2 regions of the Gracilibacillus sp. Marseille-QA3620 genome follow, and region 1 is predicted to be linked to the other one. Evidence: a T-box and tRNA genes for the amino acid it is inferred to sense, from the RefSeq annotation. Region 1 holds a T-box; the other holds one or more tRNA genes.
What was found. The T-box of region 1 lies ahead of leuS (leucine--tRNA ligase). A T-box ahead of a tRNA ligase gene usually reads a tRNA of that ligase, here a tRNA-Leu.
Positions count from the first base shown of each region.

Region 1 (8,280 bases):
AATTATATTCAGTTTCGCCTCTTTGTTTCTGGTCTTTGGAATCACGAAAGCGGCGAGCAGGACATATGCGAATGAAACAATCATTTTATCAGGCATTATCTTGAACTCCTTCATTGGCTCGGTCATATCGCTCATTATTGCTCTATCATCGGGAGACCAAATGCGAGAGGTCTTGAATTGGCTGATGGGCAGTGTGGCTTTAAAAAACTGGGGGCATATTGGTCTATTCTTTCCATTCTTTGCAGTTGGTTCAGCCGTGATTTTGTTCCATTACAGGGAGTTGAATGCACTCGCACTTGGTGATGAAGCAGCTCAATATGGAGGGATGAATGTGAGAAGGAAAAAGCTGACTCTCCTGATCAGCGCTGGACTCCTGACAGGAGCGGCCGTATCAGTATCTGGTGCGATTGGCTTTGTCGGCTTAGTCATCCCGCATCTTGTCCGTTTAGTTACGGGGGCTGACCATAAACACCTCATTCCGCTGTCAATGATGATTGGCGGAGGATATTTGGTTCTTGCCGACATGGTGGCAAGAACCATCGTCAGCCCGCAGGAATTGCCAATTGGCGTGATTACCGCCTTGATAGGGGCGCCTGTGTTTACTTATTTACTCATAAGAGAACGAATAAAAAGAAGGAAAATGGCATGTTAAAAGTATGTAGCGTAAGTGCAGGGTACCGGAAAGAACAGATGGTTCTTAACGATGTTTCTATGCAAGTGAAAAAGGGTGAATTCTATGCTTTATTAGGTCCGAATGGGAGTGGAAAAACCACCTTCATTAAAGCGATTTTGGACCCGAGGCATCTTAGTGTGAGCGGAAAGGTTGAGATTGCCGGGAAAAAGGCGCGTGACTATAGCACTGAGGAGCTGGCTCGGGTGACGGCTGTCTTGAGTCAGGAGCATACTGTGAGTTTGGATTTCACGGTTGAGCAGATTGTTCTGCTTGGGCGGTATCCGTATCAAGGCAGGGGCCTATTTAATACATACAAGAAAGAAGACCATATCATTGTGGAAGAATGCCTTGAGAAAACGAATTGCCTTGCCTTTAAGCATAAATATTTTCAAGATTTAAGCGGAGGGGAAAAGCAGCGTGTATTGCTTGCAAAGGCATTGGCTCAATCACCTAAGCTGCTGTTTTTGGATGAACCGACCAATCATCTTGATATTAAGCATTCGATTGAGCTGCTGGATTTATTGAAGGAGCTGCAGCTTAAGAATGGATTAACGATTGTGGCCATCCTGCATGATTTGAACCTTGCTTCGCTATACGCAGATCGGCTTGCTTTACTGAAGGGCGGTCAAAAGGTAGCGGAGGGGGAGGCAGGCCTTCTCTTAGATGAACCATTGCTGAAATCGGTATATGGGGTAGAGCTGATCAGCTCGCTTCACCCGGTAACGGGAAAGCCGCAAATCTCTTTCATCCCTGGATATGTGAAAGCATAAAATGGCTGGGACATAAAAACGAATGATACATTAAATGTTTACGAAACGAAATAGAAAAAGCCGAACTATTATTAATCGTGCTTAAAATGGCACTTTATAATTGTTCGGCTATTTAGTTACTGGAAAAATTTTGTCCCAGTCACTTACCTTTTCTCAATTGCGACGATGAAAGGCGGATTATTCCTTTGATTTATGAATTTATATTCCAGAACATGGGCTGTGTCCTGGGGAAGGCTGCGGGCAAATCGAAGAATCTCATCACGTTCTATATCCCCGCCTGGATGCCCATGATAAATGACTAGGACGATGATCCCTTCAGGCTTCATCATCTCAAGCAGCTGCTCGACACTTGAGATGGTAGTTGGAGCAGTCGTGATGATTTCTTTGTCACCGCCAGGTAGATAGCCGAGATTGAAGATAGCTCCGGCTATTTCTGTTCCAGCAGGAATGAATGCCTTAACTTGTTCATGACCTGCATGGATCAAGGTTACATTTTTGGTCAGCTGTTTCTCTTCAAGCCGGCCTCTTGTCTGTTCTAAGGCAGATTCCTGGATGTCAAAGCTATATACATGACCATTCTCACCGACAAGCTGGGAGAGAAAGACCGTGTCATGACCGTTTCCCATAGTGCCGTCAACGACGACATCTCCAGGACCAGCTGCTTTTTCCAGTAGGTGGCGGGCATATGGAAGGATTCGGTCAAGCTTCATGTGTCGCCAATCCCCCATCACGAACAAAGAACTTGCCTTGGTAGCTGTTACGGCGTTTCAATTCCGCATCGATTGCATTCAAGACCTCCCATTTATTCACGCTCCACATCGGACCGACCATTAAATCAATTGGCCCGTCGCCGGTAATGCGGTGAATAATCATCTCTGGAGGCAGAATTTCGAGCTGATCGCAGACAAGGCTCACATATTCCTCAAATGAAAGGAATTGAAGCATGCCTTTCTCGTATTGTTTCACCATTGGTGTTCCTTTTAATAAATGCAAGAGGTGAATCTTAATTCCTTGCACATCAAGCTTCGCGACCTCACGAGCGGTTTCCATCATCATTTCCGGTGTCTCAAGAGGCAGTCCGTTGATGATATGGCTGCAGACGCGAATGCCGTGCTTGCGGAGCTTGTTGACTCCCTCGACATAGGTTGGATAGTCATGGGCGCGGTTAATGATGTTCGCTGTTTTCTCATGGACGGTTTGGAGTCCAAGCTCAAGCCAAAGATATGTGCGCTCATTCAGCTCCGCTAAATATTCAACAACATCATCCGGCAGGCAGTCAGGTCTTGTCGCAATGGACAACCCAACGACGCCTTCCTCATTCATCACCGTCTCGAATTTCTCGCGCAAGACATCAACTGGTGCATGTGTATTCGTATAAGCTTGGAAGTAAGCCATATATTTGCCGTCCTTCCATTTCTGATGCATCTTCCCCTTGATGTCGGCGAATTGCTTCTTCAAATCCTCAGCACGGTTTCCGGCGAAGTCGCCTGAGCCTGCTGCACTGCAGAAGGTGCAGCCGCCAAAAGCGACTGTGCCGTCACGGTTTGGGCAATCAAAGCCGCCGTCTAATGCTATCTTGAAGACCTTATGGCCGAATTGGTTGCGTAAATGGTAATTCCATGTATGATAACGTTTATCGTCACTAGCATATGGAAAAGGGTTAGCCTGTTTCATATCTGTAAAACCCTCCTAATTGTTTTTTCACATAACCTACATTTTAACACGGGCATTTATACTTTCCAAATGAATTTGTTCATGTAACCGCGGTCAGCCGGACATAATAAGATTCGGGTGTACTTCTTAACCAATCCCAACCAAAAAGGAGTGGCGAGATGGCTACGCATAAATCCATGGATGAATGTTTAGGACGTTGTGAGAATACCCTTGAATACGCACAGCAGCAATATGAGGAATCGGCCAAACAGGAGCATTACAACACAGAGGGCTATACCGAAGCCCTTATGAGGCTTGAGGATTCATATAATGAGCTTACCGTCATGAAAAACAGTGCCAATGACCAGCAGCGAGATGAGCTTGATCGGATGAAAGTCCGTGTTCAGGATCTTCAGCATGCGATGGTTGTAAGAAGACGATAAGGAGGCTCTCCATTTATGATGAAACGATCTAAACAGCATAACCCTGAGCAAAAAACACGCAACGGGATCAATAACCAGGACATCGAAGCAGGAGCCGACAACGACATTATAAAGAGGGCCAAGAAAATGAATGAGAAAAAAGGCCAGCCGGCGAAGGCAACCGTACACCCGAAAGCATACAAATAGGATACTGAAGGTACTCCTGATGAAAGAGCCGAATCGGTTAGCCGTTCGGCTCTTTTTTATGCAGGGAGTTTTCTTTTGATGGAAGGTTTCGCCCGACCATACCCAGCCTATTTCTCCCTTGAATGGTACCAGTTCGTCTCCATAAACAAGTAAATTTAGCCTTTAAATTATCAAAGAAGGAAATATCATTAAAAAATATTTGCCCAGCTATGCGCTAACACTGGAGAAAGATGTGCAGGAGGCTTCTTTTGCTGAAATCGTTATTATTTGGGCTTATTTCCTCATTAAATGCTGACTTGACGCTGTTTTGATTTCTCTGCTCTCCATAAATTCATTCAAAGAAGGAGAGGTCGGTTAGTCCCACGTTTTTAGGTTGTTAACAGAGAAACTACGCTATTGCTTATATCCAAAGCTGCAAAATCAATAGAAGAAAATCTGCAATCGATGCATACCTTCCCCCATATCTGGCCAAAATGGAAAAAACAGCATAGAATGGACTTGCACTTTCACAATGATTTACATACAATGTAGGTATATATTTTCTAATAACCGTGACAGGGACTAGTAATTATGTTCGTGCTTTTTAGAGAGTTGGCGGCTGGTGCGAGCCAATAGGACGGCATGATGAACTCCCCCTTGAGTTGCAGTCGTGAACAGCGATTAGTAAGGACTGCCGCAGATCTGCGTTAAAGACTTGAGCCGGACGTGTTTTACATACGTCAACTAGGGTGGTACCGCGGGTAAAAGCTGATGAACAGCCTCTCGTCCCTTACTATTGAGGGATGAGAGGCTTTTTTATATTCAGGGGAAAATGAAAAGGACCTGAAATTGATTTTGTAGGAGGAATTTAGGATGAGTTTCAATCATAAAGAGATTGAAAAGAAGTGGCAATCTTATTGGGAAGAACATAAAACGTTCAAAACGACTGATCATGTCGGAAAACGTAAATTTTACGCTTTGGATATGTTCCCGTATCCATCTGGAGCAGGTCTTCATGTTGGGCATCCAGAGGGCTATACAGCGACGGATATTCTCTCCCGATTGAAGCGGATGCAGGGCTATAATGTCCTTCATCCAATTGGATGGGATGCATTCGGTCTTCCTGCTGAGCAATATGCTCTTGATACAGGTAATGACCCGGAAGAATTTACAGCAAAGAATATTGAGACATTCAAACGCCAAATTAAATCCCTCGGATTCTCTTATGATTGGGACCGTGAAATCAACACGACAGATCCAGACTATTATAAATGGACACAATGGATTTTCTTGAAGCTGTATGAAAAAGGGCTTGCCTATATGGATGAGATTCCGGTTAACTGGTGCCCGGCGCTTGGAACGGTATTGGCGAATGAAGAAGTCATCGACGGCAAGAGTGAGCGCGGCGGCCACCCGGTTATCAGAAAGCCGATGCGTCAATGGATTTTGAAAATTACGGCTTATGCAGACCGTTTGATTGAAGATTTAGAAGAACTTGATTGGCCAGAAAGTATTAAAGATATGCAGCGCAACTGGATTGGCCGTTCAGAAGGGGCTTCTGTGAACTTTACGATTGACGGTACGGACAAATCGTTCACAGTCTTTACGACTCGTCCTGATACATTGTTCGGTGCGACTTACACAGTGCTTTCTCCAGAGCATCCGCTTGTGGATGAAATTACGACAGAGGCGCAAAAAGCAGAGGTTGAAGCTTACAAACAATCCATTCAATCGAAGAGCGACCTTGAGAGAACAGAGCTTTCTAAAGAGAAAACTGGTGCATTTACAGGTGCTTATGCCATTAATCCCGCAAACGGCGAGAAGATTCCAGTATGGATCGCCGATTATGTTCTTATGAGCTATGGAACTGGTGCAATCATGGCGGTTCCAGCCCATGATGAGCGTGATTATGAGTTCGCGAAGAAATTCGAGCTTCCAATTCGTGAGGTTGTCGCTGGCGGCGATATCGAAAAAGAAGCATATGCAGGAGAAGGAGAGCATGTAAACTCTGACTTCCTGAATGGATTGAATAAAGAAGAAGCCATTCAAAAGATGATTGCATGGCTTGAAGAAAAAGGCATCGGTGAGAAGAAGGTAACATACCGTCTTCGTGACTGGAACTTCTCCCGTCAGCGCTACTGGGGAGAGCCAATTCCTATCATCCATTGGGAGGACGGAACGATGTCAGCTGTTCCTGAGTCAGAGCTTCCGCTTGTACTTCCAAAAACATCCGAAATCAAACCATCTGGTACGGGTGAATCACCGCTTGCAATCATTGATGAGTGGGTGAATGTAACAGATCCGGAAACCGGACGTAAGGGCAGACGCGAAACCAATACAATGCCGCAATGGGCGGGCAGCTGCTGGTACTTCCTGCGCTATATCGATCCGAAAAACCCGAATGCAATCGCAGATCCTGAGAAGTTGAAGCATTGGCTTCCGGTTGATACGTATATCGGCGGCGCAGAGCATGCGGTTCTTCACTTGCTATATGCTCGTTTCTGGCATAAATTCCTTTATGATATCGGTGTTGTACCAACGAAGGAACCATTCCAAAAGCTATTTAACCAAGGAATGATCCTTGGTGAGAATAATGAGAAGATGAGTAAATCAAAGGGTAATGTCGTGAACCCGGATGATATCGTTGAAAGCCATGGAGCAGACACACTTCGTCTATATGAAATGTTCATGGGACCGCTTGATGCATCCATCGCATGGTCAACAAATGGACTCGACGGCTCAAGACGTTTCCTTGACCGTGTATGGAGACTGTATATCAATGAAGATGGAACAGTAAATGATAAGATTACAGAATCAGCGGACACGCATCTTGAGAAGGTATATCATCAAACTGTGAAGAAAGTGACAGAGGATCTTGAGAATCTGCACTTTAATACGGCGATTTCTCAAATGATGGTATTCGTGAATGAAGCGTACAAAGCAGAGATTCTTCCAATTCAATTCATGGAAGGCTTCGTGAAGCTACTTTCACCAATCTGCCCGCATATGACAGAAGAGCTTTGGAGCCGACTAGGCCATAATGATACGCTTGCCTATGCATCTTGGCCAGCATATGATGAAAGCAAGCTGGTCGATAATGAAGTCGAAATCGTGATCCAGATTAATGGGAAAGTGAGAGCGAAGCTTCAAGTTCCTGCTGATATAACAAAGGAAGAAATGGAGAAAACGGTTATGGAGAATGGAAAGGTCCTCGAGCAAATCGATGGCAAAACTGTTCGTAAAGTGATCGCGATTCCTGGAAAACTTGTTAATATCGTCGCAAACTAAGTAGATTTTTTGGCCGGCTGCCCGATTGGGTCAGCCGGTTTTTTTTATATATGAACAGAGATGAAAACGATTACAGGCTTACGCCTCCATTATTGGGAAGGAGAAATATTAAGGAGAATATGTTTCCTTATATGGTTAAGATAGTCCATATAATGTTTGTCTTATAGTCACTCTGATGAATGTCCACAAGTCTCATTACATATCAAGAGGTTCGGGACCAAATACATCTATTCTGATAATAAATCCTCTCTGAAATAATGAGATGTATCCATTGCGATATGACTGTTTTTTACCGTTTATTCAACGCTTGTTTAATTGGTATCCCCTGTGGTAAACGACAATAAAGGAGGAGAAAGTAAATGAAGAAACAGGTGTCTATTGCCGTATGTCTGACTTTCATCTGCCTTGCCGGCTGCACACTGGAAAATGCCGATAGCGAAGAACAAGCGTCCAAAAAATCTAACCAGCCTGTCAGTACGGAAAAATCGTCAAACGATAAAAGTGAAGAAGATACAAAGAAGGACAATCCCCCTGCAACTGAAAACCCCTCAACATCTGATGAAGATGGTGCCAATAACGTTCCAAATTCTCAAGAAAGTATCATCGCATCTGTTAAGGAACAAATTCAAAACAGCCTGCCTCCTAAGCTGCCAAAATATTTGCCAATGTCATCTGAAGAAATGATGTTGAGTGCTGCTACCGATTCTAAGGATGATAGGTATCGAGTGACCTTCTTTGAAAGTAAGAAAGCGATCCCAATCAATGATAAAGAATTGAATAACAATGAAATCGCTAAACCCATTGCTGTAATAGAAGCTAGACAATATGAAACCAATCAGGAAGCCAAATCTAAAATTGGCTACATATCTCCTGAAGATATCCCGACAGGCAATCCTGCTATCAATCTTGGCCATTCAATCAAAGGGTATGAAGAGGGTGGTATGGGTAATAAATGGCTGAATTGGCATGAAGGGAGATGGTACCTTCAGATCCATGCCAACAATCTAGAAGGTGCTAATGAATACGTGCCGCTCGCAAAACAGATGGTTGACTACTTGGAGAGTAATTCACTGCCTGTACCAAATCAATATGGTTCCGTCAAAGCAGACGTCGACCAACAAAAGACAGAAGATAATCAAATTTCCTGGCAGGAAGAAAAAATCGTTTATACGATTTCAGAAGTAGAGGATCCAATAAAAATGCTCGAAATCGCCACCCACTTTGATGGAATGGGAAAATAAGTTGGTCAATATTGAATCCTCCCCGTAAAATTATAAAGGTAATATCA
Region 1 is NZ_CM143102.1:3,459,363-3,467,642, reverse strand. It holds gene ACY8DX_RS17395 (FecCD family ABC transporter permease) at 1-652, shown strand, start outside; gene ACY8DX_RS17390 (ABC transporter ATP-binding protein) at 646-1,443, shown strand; gene mnmM (tRNA 5-(aminomethyl)-2-thiouridylate-methyltransferase MnmM) at 1,587-2,153, opposite strand; gene mnmL (tRNA modification radical SAM protein MnmL/YtqA) at 2,143-3,117, opposite strand; gene ACY8DX_RS17375 (YtzC family protein) at 3,276-3,539, shown strand; gene ACY8DX_RS17370 (glycogen biosynthesis protein GlgD) at 3,555-3,725, shown strand; T-box leader at 4,268-4,498, shown strand; gene leuS (leucine--tRNA ligase) at 4,578-6,992, shown strand; gene ACY8DX_RS17360 (hypothetical protein) at 7,352-8,233, shown strand.

Region 2 (10,515 bases), 880 kb from region 1:
TTTCTGACACCTCATGGTGTCAGAGGGAAAGTTGGCTTTTAGCTAACACTTACGGATGGGCCCGCGGCGCATTAGCTAGTTGGTGAGGTAACGGCTCACCAAGGCGACGATGCGTAGCCGACCTGAGAGGGTGATCGGCCACACTGGGACTGAGACACGGCCCAGACTCCTACGGGAGGCAGCAGTAGGGAATCTTCCGCAATGGACGAAAGTCTGACGGAGCAACGCCGCGTGAGCGAAGAAGGCCTTCGGGTCGTAAAGCTCTGTTGTCAGGGAAGAACAAGTGCCATTCGAATAGGTTGGCACCTTGACGGTACCTGACCAGAAAGCCACGGCTAACTACGTGCCAGCAGCCGCGGTAATACGTAGGTGGCAAGCGTTGTCCGGAATTATTGGGCGTAAAGCGCGCGCAGGCGGTCCTTTAAGTCTGATGTGAAAGCCCACGGCTCAACCGTGGAGGGTCATTGGAAACTGGAGGACTTGAGTGCAGAAGAGAAGAGTGGAATTCCACGTGTAGCGGTGAAATGCGTAGAGATGTGGAGGAACACCAGTGGCGAAGGCGACTCTTTGGTCTGTAACTGACGCTGAGGCGCGAAAGCGTGGGGAGCAAACAGGATTAGATACCCTGGTAGTCCACGCCGTAAACGATGAGTGCTAAGTGTTAGGGGGTTTCCGCCCCTTAGTGCTGCAGCTAACGCATTAAGCACTCCGCCTGGGGAGTACGGCCGCAAGGCTGAAACTCAAAGGAATTGACGGGGGCCCGCACAAGCGGTGGAGCATGTGGTTTAATTCGAAGCAACGCGAAGAACCTTACCAGGTCTTGACATCCTCTGAAAACCCTAGAGATAGGGCGTTCCCCTTCGGGGGACAGAGTGACAGGTGGTGCATGGTTGTCGTCAGCTCGTGTCGTGAGATGTTGGGTTAAGTCCCGCAACGAGCGCAACCCTTGTCCTTAGTTGCCAGCATTCAGTTGGGCACTCTAGGGAGACTGCCGGTGACAAACCGGAGGAAGGTGGGGATGACGTCAAATCATCATGCCCCTTATGACCTGGGCTACACACGTGCTACAATGGGTGGTACAAAGGGCAGCAAGACCGCGAGGTTAAGCAAATCCCATAAAACCACTCTCAGTTCGGATTGCAGGCTGCAACTCGCCTGCATGAAGCTGGAATCGCTAGTAATCGCGGATCAGCATGCCGCGGTGAATACGTTCCCGGGCCTTGTACACACCGCCCGTCACACCACGAGAGTTTGTAACACCCGAAGTCGGTGGGGTAACCCTTACGGGAGCCAGCCGCCGAAGGTGGGACAGATGATTGGGGTGAAGTCGTAACAAGGTAGCCGTATCGGAAGGTGCGGCTGGATCACCTCCTTTCTAAGGAATATAGACTGCCTCAGCCAAGTAGTTTTGTTTAGTTTTGAAGGAGCAATCCTTCTGAAAATTGTTCTTTGAAAACTGGATAATGTAGTAAGGCAAAGTAATGCGTCATTAATGTATAAAAACCGAGTAAGAGTTTTTTAACGGTTAAGTTAATAAGGGCGCACGGTGGATGCCTTGGCACTAGGAGCCGATGAAGGACGGGACTAACACCGATATGCTTCGGGGAGCTGTAAGTAAGCTTTGATCCGGAGATTTCCGAATGGGGAAACCCACTGTTCGTAATGGAGCAGTATCTTACACTGAATTCATAGGTGTATGAAGGCACACCCGGGGAACTGAAACATCTAAGTACCCGGAGGAAGAGAAAGCAAACGCGATTTCCTGAGTAGCGGCGAGCGAAACGGAACCAGCCCAAACCAGAAGGCTTGCCTTCTGGGGTTGTAGGACACTCATTGTGGAGTTACAAAGGAACGGGGTAGGCGAAGCGACCTGGAAAGGTCCGTCAGAGAAGGTAACAACCCTGTAACCGAAACTTCGTTCCCTCCCGAGTGGATCCTGAGTACGGCGGAACACGAGGAATTCCGTCGGAATCCGGGAGGACCATCTCCCAAGGCTAAATACTCCCTAGTGACCGATAGTGAACCAGTACCGTGAGGGAAAGGTGAAAAGCACCCCGGAAGGGGAGTGAAAGAGATCCTGAAACCGTGTGCCTACAAGTAGTCAGAGCCCGTTAACGGGTGATGGCGTGCCTTTTGTAGAATGAACCGGCGAGTTACGATCCCATGCGAGGTTAAGTTGAAGAGACGGAGCCGCAGCGAAAGCGAGTCTGAATAGGGCGTATGAGTATGTGGTCGTAGACCCGAAACCAGGTGATCTACCCATGTCCAGGATGAAGTCCAGGTAACACTGGATGGAGGTCCGAACCCACGCACGTTGAAAAGTGCGGGGATGAGGTGTGGGTAGCGGAGAAATTCCAATCGAACCTGGAGATAGCTGGTTCTCTCCGAAATAGCTTTAGGGCTAGCCTCGAACTGAGAGTCTTGGAGGTAGAGCACTGTTTGGACTAGGGGCCCTCATCGGGTTACCGAATTCAGACAAACTCCGAATGCCAAAGACTTATGTTCGGGAGTCAGACTGCGAGTGATAAGATCCGTAGTCAAAAGGGAAACAGCCCAGACCGCCAGCTAAGGTCCCAAAGTATACGTTAAGTGGAAAAGGATGTGGAGTTGCCCAGACAACCAGGATGTTGGCTTAGAAGCAGCCACCATTTAAAGAGTGCGTAATAGCTCACTGGTCGAGTGACTCTGCGCCGAAAATGTACCGGGGCTAAACGTATCACCGAAGCTGCGGATGCATACCGTATGGTATGCGTGGTAGGAGAGCGTTCTAAGGGCTGTGAAGCATGACCGGAAGGACATGTGGAGCGCTTAGAAGTGAGAATGCCGGTATGAGTAGCGAAAGAAGGGTGAGAATCCCTTCCACCGAATGCCTAAGGTTTCCTGAGGAAGGCTCGTCCGCTCAGGGTTAGTCAGGACCTAAGCCGAGGCCGAAAGGCGTAGGCGATGGACAACAGGTTGATATTCCTGTACCACCTCTCTTCCATTTGAGTGATGGGGGGACGCAGTAGGATAGGGTAAGCGCGCTGTTGGATATGCGCGTCCAAGCAGTTAGGCCGATGAGTAGGCAAATCCGCTCATCACACAAGGCTGAGCTGTGATGGCGAGGGAACTAGAGTACCGAAGTTCCTGATTCCACACTGCCAAGAAAAGCCTCTAGCGAGGAAGAAGGTGCCTGTACCGCAAACCGACACAGGTAGGCGAGGAGAGAATCCTAAGGTGATCGAGAGAACTCTCGTTAAGGAACTCGGCAAAATGACCCCGTAACTTCGGGAGAAGGGGTGCTCACCAGGGTGTCAAAGCCCAGGTGAGCCGCAGTGAAAAGGCCCAGGCGACTGTTTAGCAAAAACACAGGTCTCTGCGAAGCCGCAAGGCGAAGTATAGGGGCTGACGCCTGCCCGGTGCTGGAAGGTTAAGAGGAGCGCTTAGCATTAGCGAAGGTGCGAATTGAAGCCCCAGTAAACGGCGGCCGTAACTATAACGGTCCTAAGGTAGCGAAATTCCTTGTCGGGTAAGTTCCGACCCGCACGAAAGGCGTAACGATCTGGGCACTGTCTCAACGAGAGACTCGGTGAAATTATAGTACCTGTGAAGATGCAGGTTACCCGCGACAGGACGGAAAGACCCCGTGGAGCTTTACTGCAGCCTGATATTGAATTTTGGTACAGCTTGTACAGGATAGGTAGGAGCCTTTGAAGCCGGAGCGCCAGCTTCGGTGGAGGCGTCGGTGGGATACTACCCCCGCTGTATTGAACTTCTAACCCGCACCCCTGAACCGGGGTGGGAGACAGTGTCAGGTGGGCAGTTTGACTGGGGCGGTCGCCTCCTAAAGAGTAACGGAGGCGCCCAAAGGTTCCCTCAGAATGGTTGGAAATCATTCGCAGAGTGTAAAGGCACAAGGGAGCTTGACTGCGAGACCTACAAGTCGAGCAGGGACGAAAGTCGGGCTTAGTGATCCGGTGGTTCCGCATGGAAGGGCCATCGCTCAACGGATAAAAGCTACCCCGGGGATAACAGGCTTATCTCCCCCAAGAGTCCACATCGACGGGGAGGTTTGGCACCTCGATGTCGGCTCATCGCATCCTGGGGCTGTAGTCGGTCCCAAGGGTTGGGCTGTTCGCCCATTAAAGCGGTACGCGAGCTGGGTTCAGAACGTCGTGAGACAGTTCGGTCCCTATCCGTCGTGGGCGCAGGAAATTTGAGAGGAGCTGTCCTTAGTACGAGAGGACCGGGATGGACGCACCGCTGGTGTACCAGTTGTTCCGCCAGGAGCATAGCTGGGTAGCTACGTGCGGACGGGATAAGTGCTGAAAGCATCTAAGCATGAAGCCCCCCTCGAGATGAGATTTCCCATAGCGCAAGCTAGTAAGAACCCTGAAAGATGATCAGGTAGATAGGTCCGAGGTGGAAGTGTGGCGACACATGGAGCTGACGGATACTAATCGTTCGAGGACTTAACCAAGAACAAACGCATACGCCAAACAAACATTATCCAGTTTTGAAAGAATGATTCAACATTCTTGAATAAGTCCGGTAACGATGGCGAAGAGGCCACACCCGTTCCCATTCCGAACACGGAAGTTAAGCTCTTCAGCGCCGATGGTAGTTTGGGCTCACGCCCCTGTGAGAGTAGGACGTTGCCGGGCATCATATGGAGGATTAGCTCAGCTGGGAGAGCATCTGCCTTACAAGCAGAGGGTCGGCGGTTCGATCCCGTCATCCTCCACCATATATGAGCCATTAGCTCAGTCGGTAGAGCATCTGACTTTTAATCAGAGGGTCGAAGGTTCGAGTCCTTCATGGCTCACTCTTTATTTAAATAATTCTGTCGTGATGGACTATTTAAGTTCCGAAACGAAAAATGTGCATGATCCATGCGGAAGTAGTTCAGTGGTAGAACACCACCTTGCCAAGGTGGGGGTCGCGGGTTCGAATCCCGTCTTCCGCTCCAATTGCCAACCATAATGCCGGGGTGGCGGAATTGGCAGACGCACAGGACTTAAAATCCTGCGGTAGGTGACTACCGTGCCGGTTCGAGACCGGCCCTCGGCACTTTATCTCTTTTAAATGCGCCCGTAGCTCAATTGGATAGAGCGTTTGACTACGGATCAAAAGGTTAGGGGTTCGACTCCTCTCGGGCGCGCCATTATTGCGGGAAGTAGCTCAGCTTGGTAGAGCACTTGGTTTGGGACCAAGGGGTCGCAGGTTCGAATCCTGTCTTCCCGACCATTTACAACTTAAATTATATGGGGCCTTAGCTCAGCTGGGAGAGCGCCTGCTTTGCACGCAGGAGGTCAGCGGTTCGATCCCGCTAGGCTCCACCATATAAGTCCGGTAATGATGGCGAAGAGGCCACACCCGTTCCCATTCCGAACACGGAAGTTAAGCTCTTCAGCGCCGATGGTAGTTGGGGCTCACGCCCCTGTGAGAGTAGGACGTTGCCGGGCACAAAGAGACCAGTTCAGTAATGAGCTGGTTTTTTGTTTTATCTATTGGTTGTTATTAAGAAAGAGTCAGTGCAGCCTAATATTTTTAGGTTCTATACTAAATGTTGGGGTGTCCACAAAAAACGGACATAAAAAAAGAGCACACATGCTCCACTTTTCTTATACTTGAATTGTCGAGAAACAAGTCGAAAAGGAGATGTGTGCTCTTGAATTTTAACATAACATTGCCAGGTTTAGAAGACGTTAAGGTGATAAAGTCCAAGGTAAATGATCATGGTGTTTTTGAAATGACCGTGGAGATGCCCCTGACCCCGCATATTTGTCCAAGATGCGGCGAGAAAACAGGGAAGGTTCATGATTATCGCATCCAGTCCGTTCGACATCTGAAAATGGCGGAACGACCAACGATTCTCCAGTATCGTAAACGCCGGTATGCCTGTCAATGCGGGAAAAGGTTTGCCGAACAGAATCCGTTTGTCGATCGGTATCAACGCTTCTCAAAAGAATGGAACCAACAAGTACAAATACGAGCCATCAAAGCGAAGACATTCAAGGAAATCGCCGCTCAATACCACACATCCGTCAGTACCATCATCCGGCGGTTTGATGCCATTGTCCCGTCCTCCATGAAGGGGAAGTCAGCCTTACCAGAAGTGATTGCCATTGATGAATTCAAGGGGAATACAGGCAAGGAAAAGTACCAGCTCATCATCGCAAATGCCGAGACTCGCGAGCCAATTGACATCCTACCAAACCGGCGAAAGGACACCATCAAGGACTATTTGCGCCAATACGGCGCGAAGGTGAAAGTGGTGGTCATGGACATGAGCCAGGCCTTTAAAGCGGCGGTTCAACAGGCGTTGGATCGTCCCATCATTGTGGCGGATAGCTTTCACTTTGTGCGATATATGAATTGGGCGCTGGATCGGGTTCGAGTGAGGGAACAGGCCAGGTGGCATGAATATGACCGAAAGAAATGCAAGAAAGCCCGCTATATCTTTCATAAAGCTGCTCATAAATTAACGGAGAAAGACCAATGGCTTCTTCAGCGATACTTCAGCTTTTCCCCTGAGCTCCAGAAAGCGTATGAGCTCAAGGAAGCCTTTTATACTTGGTTTTATAAGGCAAAAGAAAATGGAGAAAATGGGATTGTGGAGACGCAGAAAGAACTTCGCAAGTTCTATCAGAAGGTAGAAGAGAGTGGCATTCCTGAATTGAGCAAGACAGTCCAAACGTATCGAAACTGGGAAAGAGAAATCTTAAATCGCTTCGAGTTCAATTACTCGAATGGGTTTGTGGAAGGCTTAAACAATTTGACAAAGGTCATGAAACGGAATGGATTTGGCTATCGGAATTTCACCCGATTCCGCGCGAGAATCCTTCTCCATCATCAATATAAAAACATCGGCGATTCATTAGGATAAGGGGTAGAGCAAAAAGACTCTACCCCAACACTTGAAAAAGAACCTATTTTTATCATGCATATAACTTGTAGGGTATATTCAAAGGCTCCGAACAGGGGTATGGAAAATTGCTCGGTTCTATAACGGGCAGTCTGAGAATCAATTTACTGAATGGTGAGGGACCAGTTCTTAATGGAACTGGTCTTTTGTTTTTATATGGGGAAGAAGAGGAATGCTCAGGATACCCATCCTATGTCCATGCAAAGGGGGTGAAGAGTGGGAGTCGTCAGAGAAAGCCCACCCTTTGACCATACAATACATCGGAAAGATGAAGAGAAGGTGGACAAAAGGTGGGACAAGCCATGTTCCTCCCACCCTTACCTCATGCAAGGCATAGGAAGCATGGGGAAAGGGTGTTCGAAAGATGGTTAAATTCCGCTCCCTCAACAAAGACAGCCCAACTCACTCCCGCTCAAATCAGGTATCAAGTTAGAGAAAGAAGATCATTCATTCACACAAATTTTCACAACCATCTGTATTGCCTCCTCCATCGTTTTACCGTACCTCCTATACCCTATTTCTTCTTTTTATATAATTACCATAAAATGTTGATGTAGAGGGTTTCTAATAAAGAGAATATGGGTAAAATTTTATTATTGGCTTTTTGCCTTATAGCCCTTTTGCGAAATAATGTATATACATAGTGAAATGAATAGAGTAATTCATTGTCAAAATGAGAAAACTTTTTTATAATTAAAGTCAAATATAGTCAAAGTCAGAGCGGCGAGAGGGGGAGTCAAGCGATGAAGAATATATCAGATATTATTGAGAGTTATTTAAAGAATGTATTAGAGATGAGTGAGAAGGAATTAGTCGAAATTAAAAGAAGCGAGATTGCTGATAAGTTTCAATGTGTCCCCTCTCAAATCAACTATGTTATTAACACCCGCTTTACCATCGAAAGAGGCTATGTTGTGGAGAGCAAGCGTGGCGGAGGCGGATATATTCGTATTATGCGGGTTCAGTCACATGATAGGGCACATCTTATTGAACAGCTCAGCAGTTTAATTGGTGACCGGATTTCTCAAAGTAATTCAGAGGCGTTAATTGGAAGGCTCGTTGAGGAAGAAGTGATTTCTATCCGTGAAGCAAAAATTATGATGAGTGTGATGGATCGCTCAGTTTTACATTATGACCTGCCTGAGCGTGATGAGCTTAGAGCAAGAATTTTAAAGGCGATGTTTATGACGTTACGATATAAGTAAGTGAGTAGTGAATGAGGTGGAGAAATGCTTTGTCAGGAATGTAATGAACGGCCTGCTACGCTGCAGTTCACGAAGGTGATTAACGGCAAGAAGGCAGAAGTGAACCTTTGCGAGCATTGCGCCGCTGAGAAGGGGGATATCTTTATGCTCCATGATGGGGGCAATTTATCTTTCAACAATTTACTTGCAGGCCTTTTAAATATGGGTCTTGGCATGACATCGACGAAGGCGAGTCCCGGCTTTGGGGGCGACCAGCTGGAATGTCCTCATTGCCATTTGACTTACCGGGAGTTTGTGAATAGCGGGCGGTTTGGCTGCCGGCAATGCTATGAAACCTTTGCGCCATATTTGGAGCCGGTTTTAAGCAGGCTTCATGGCGGGAATGTAAACCATACAGGCAAGATACCAAAAAGAGCCGGCGGCACGCTTCATATAAGAAAGCAGATTAATGACTTGAAGGCAGACCTGCAAGCGTTGATTGAGCAAGAAGAATTTGAAAAGGCTGTACATGTCCGTGATGAGATTCGTCAGCTTGAGAAGGAGATTGAGGCTGCGTCTCAGGAAGGGGGCGGGGAAGGTTGACGATTGAAAATTTTATGAACCATGCAATTAGTTCATGGATGAACCAGGAAGGTCCGGAATCAGATATCGTGATGAGTTCGAGAATTCGGCTTGCACGTAATGTGAAGGATCTTTCCTTCCCGACAGTGTTCTCCGCAGAGGAGGCGGCTAAGATGCTCCGCAAAGTGGAGAATCGTCTTGGTGGCCAGTATCTGCCGGGACTCGGCACTTTGGAGATGGTGAGGTTGAGAGACCTTCAGGCGCTCGACAGACAGGTTCTTGTGGAGAAACATTTGATCAGCCCGCTGCTTGCGAAAGAATATGAGATGGGCGGAGTCTTGATCACAGAGAATGAAGAGGTCAGTATCATGGTAAATGAGGAAGACCATATTCGGATTCAATGTTTATTCCCTGGACTTCAGCTGAAAGAGGCTTTAGATGTAGCGAGCCGGATTGATGATTTGCTTGAAAATGAACTTGATTATGCATTTGATGAGAGGATTGGGTATTTAACGAGCTGTCCTACCAATGTTGGTACCGGTCTGCGGGCTTCTGTGATGCTGCATTTGCCGGGGCTGGTGCTGACAAGGCAAATGGATAGAATCATCTCGGCCATCAATCAGCTTGGACTGGTCGTTCGGGGCATGTATGGAGAAGGCAGCGAGGCACTCGGGAATATTTTTCAAATCTCGAATCAAATGACGCTTGGAAAGACCGAGGAAGCCATTGCTGAGGACTTGGACAGTGTGGTGAAGCAAATAATTATGCAGGAAAAAGCCGCGCGTGATACATTGGTCCAATCTTCAAACATACAATTGGAAGATAGGGTATTCCGTTCCTTAGGGATTTTATCGAATGCCCGCATCCTCGAGTCTAAGGAAGCGGCTAAATGTTTATCAGATGTTCGGCTGGGGATTGATTTAGGATACATCCCCAATATTACGAAACATATATTAAATGAATTAATGGTTGTTACGCAGCCTGGTTTCCTGCAGCGCTATGCAGGCGGGCCGCTGAACCCAAAAGAAAGAGATATACGAAGAGCTTCTCTCATTCGGGAAAGGCTGGCATTAGAAGATAAACCAATGAAAGAATAGGAGGAACTTATCATGATGTTTGGTCGATTCACAGAAAGAGCACAAAAGGTACTCGCACTTGCACAGGAAGAAGCAATCAGGCTCGGTCATAATAATATCGGTACGGAACATATCTTACTTGGATTGGTGAGAGAGGGAGACGGCATTGCCGCGAAGGCACTATATGCCCTTGGATTAAGCCCGGAAAAAATCCAAGAAGAGGTTGAAAATCTCATTGGGAAAGGTTCTGAGACGGTTCAAACGATCCATTATACTCCCCGAGCGAAAAAGGTTATCGAGCTTTCCATGGATGAAGCAAGGAAATTGGGCCATTCCTATGTGGGAACCGAGCATGTCCTCCTTGGGCTGATTCGTGAAGGAGAAGGCGTCGCAGCCAGAGTGTTGAATAATTTAGGCGTCAGCCTCAATAAGGCAAGACAGCAAGTATTGCAGCTTCTTGGCAGCAATGAATCGGGTGTTCATCAAGGAGGAGCCTCCTCTGCAGCCAGCACACCTACCCTTGACAGCCTGGCACGTGATTTGACCGCCATTGCAAGAGAGGGAAGCCTTGACCCGGTAATTGGCAGAGGGAAAGAAATTCAGCGTGTGATTGAGGTGTTGAGCCGCCGCACGAAGAATAACCCTGTTTTGATTGGAGAGCCCGGTGTTGGTAAAACAGCGATAGCTGAAGGACTCGCCCAGCAAATCGTCAATAATGAGGTCCCAGAGATTTTGCGGGACAAACGCGTCATGACACTGGATATGG
Region 2 is NZ_CM143102.1:82,461-92,975, forward strand. It holds rRNA gene ACY8DX_RS00430 (16S ribosomal RNA) at 1-1,375, shown strand, start outside; rRNA gene ACY8DX_RS00435 (23S ribosomal RNA) at 1,524-4,459, shown strand; rRNA gene rrf (5S ribosomal RNA) at 4,527-4,643, shown strand; tRNA gene ACY8DX_RS00445 (tRNA-Val) at 4,651-4,726, shown strand; tRNA gene ACY8DX_RS00450 (tRNA-Lys) at 4,732-4,804, shown strand; tRNA gene ACY8DX_RS00455 (tRNA-Gly) at 4,874-4,948, shown strand; tRNA gene ACY8DX_RS00460 (tRNA-Leu) at 4,964-5,049, shown strand; tRNA gene ACY8DX_RS00465 (tRNA-Arg) at 5,067-5,143, shown strand; tRNA gene ACY8DX_RS00470 (tRNA-Pro) at 5,150-5,226, shown strand; tRNA gene ACY8DX_RS00475 (tRNA-Ala) at 5,246-5,321, shown strand; rRNA gene rrf (5S ribosomal RNA) at 5,328-5,444, shown strand; gene ACY8DX_RS00485 (ISL3 family transposase) at 5,645-6,868, shown strand; gene ACY8DX_RS00490 (CtsR family transcriptional regulator) at 7,651-8,112, shown strand; gene ACY8DX_RS00495 (protein-arginine kinase activator protein McsA) at 8,137-8,694, shown strand; gene ACY8DX_RS00500 (protein-arginine kinase McsB) at 8,709-9,770, shown strand; gene clpC (ATP-dependent protease ATP-binding subunit ClpC) at 9,783-10,515, shown strand, end outside.
Region 2: it encodes a tRNA-Leu, which carries the amino acid that the T-box ahead of leuS (leucine--tRNA ligase) is inferred to sense. The anticodon was not compared.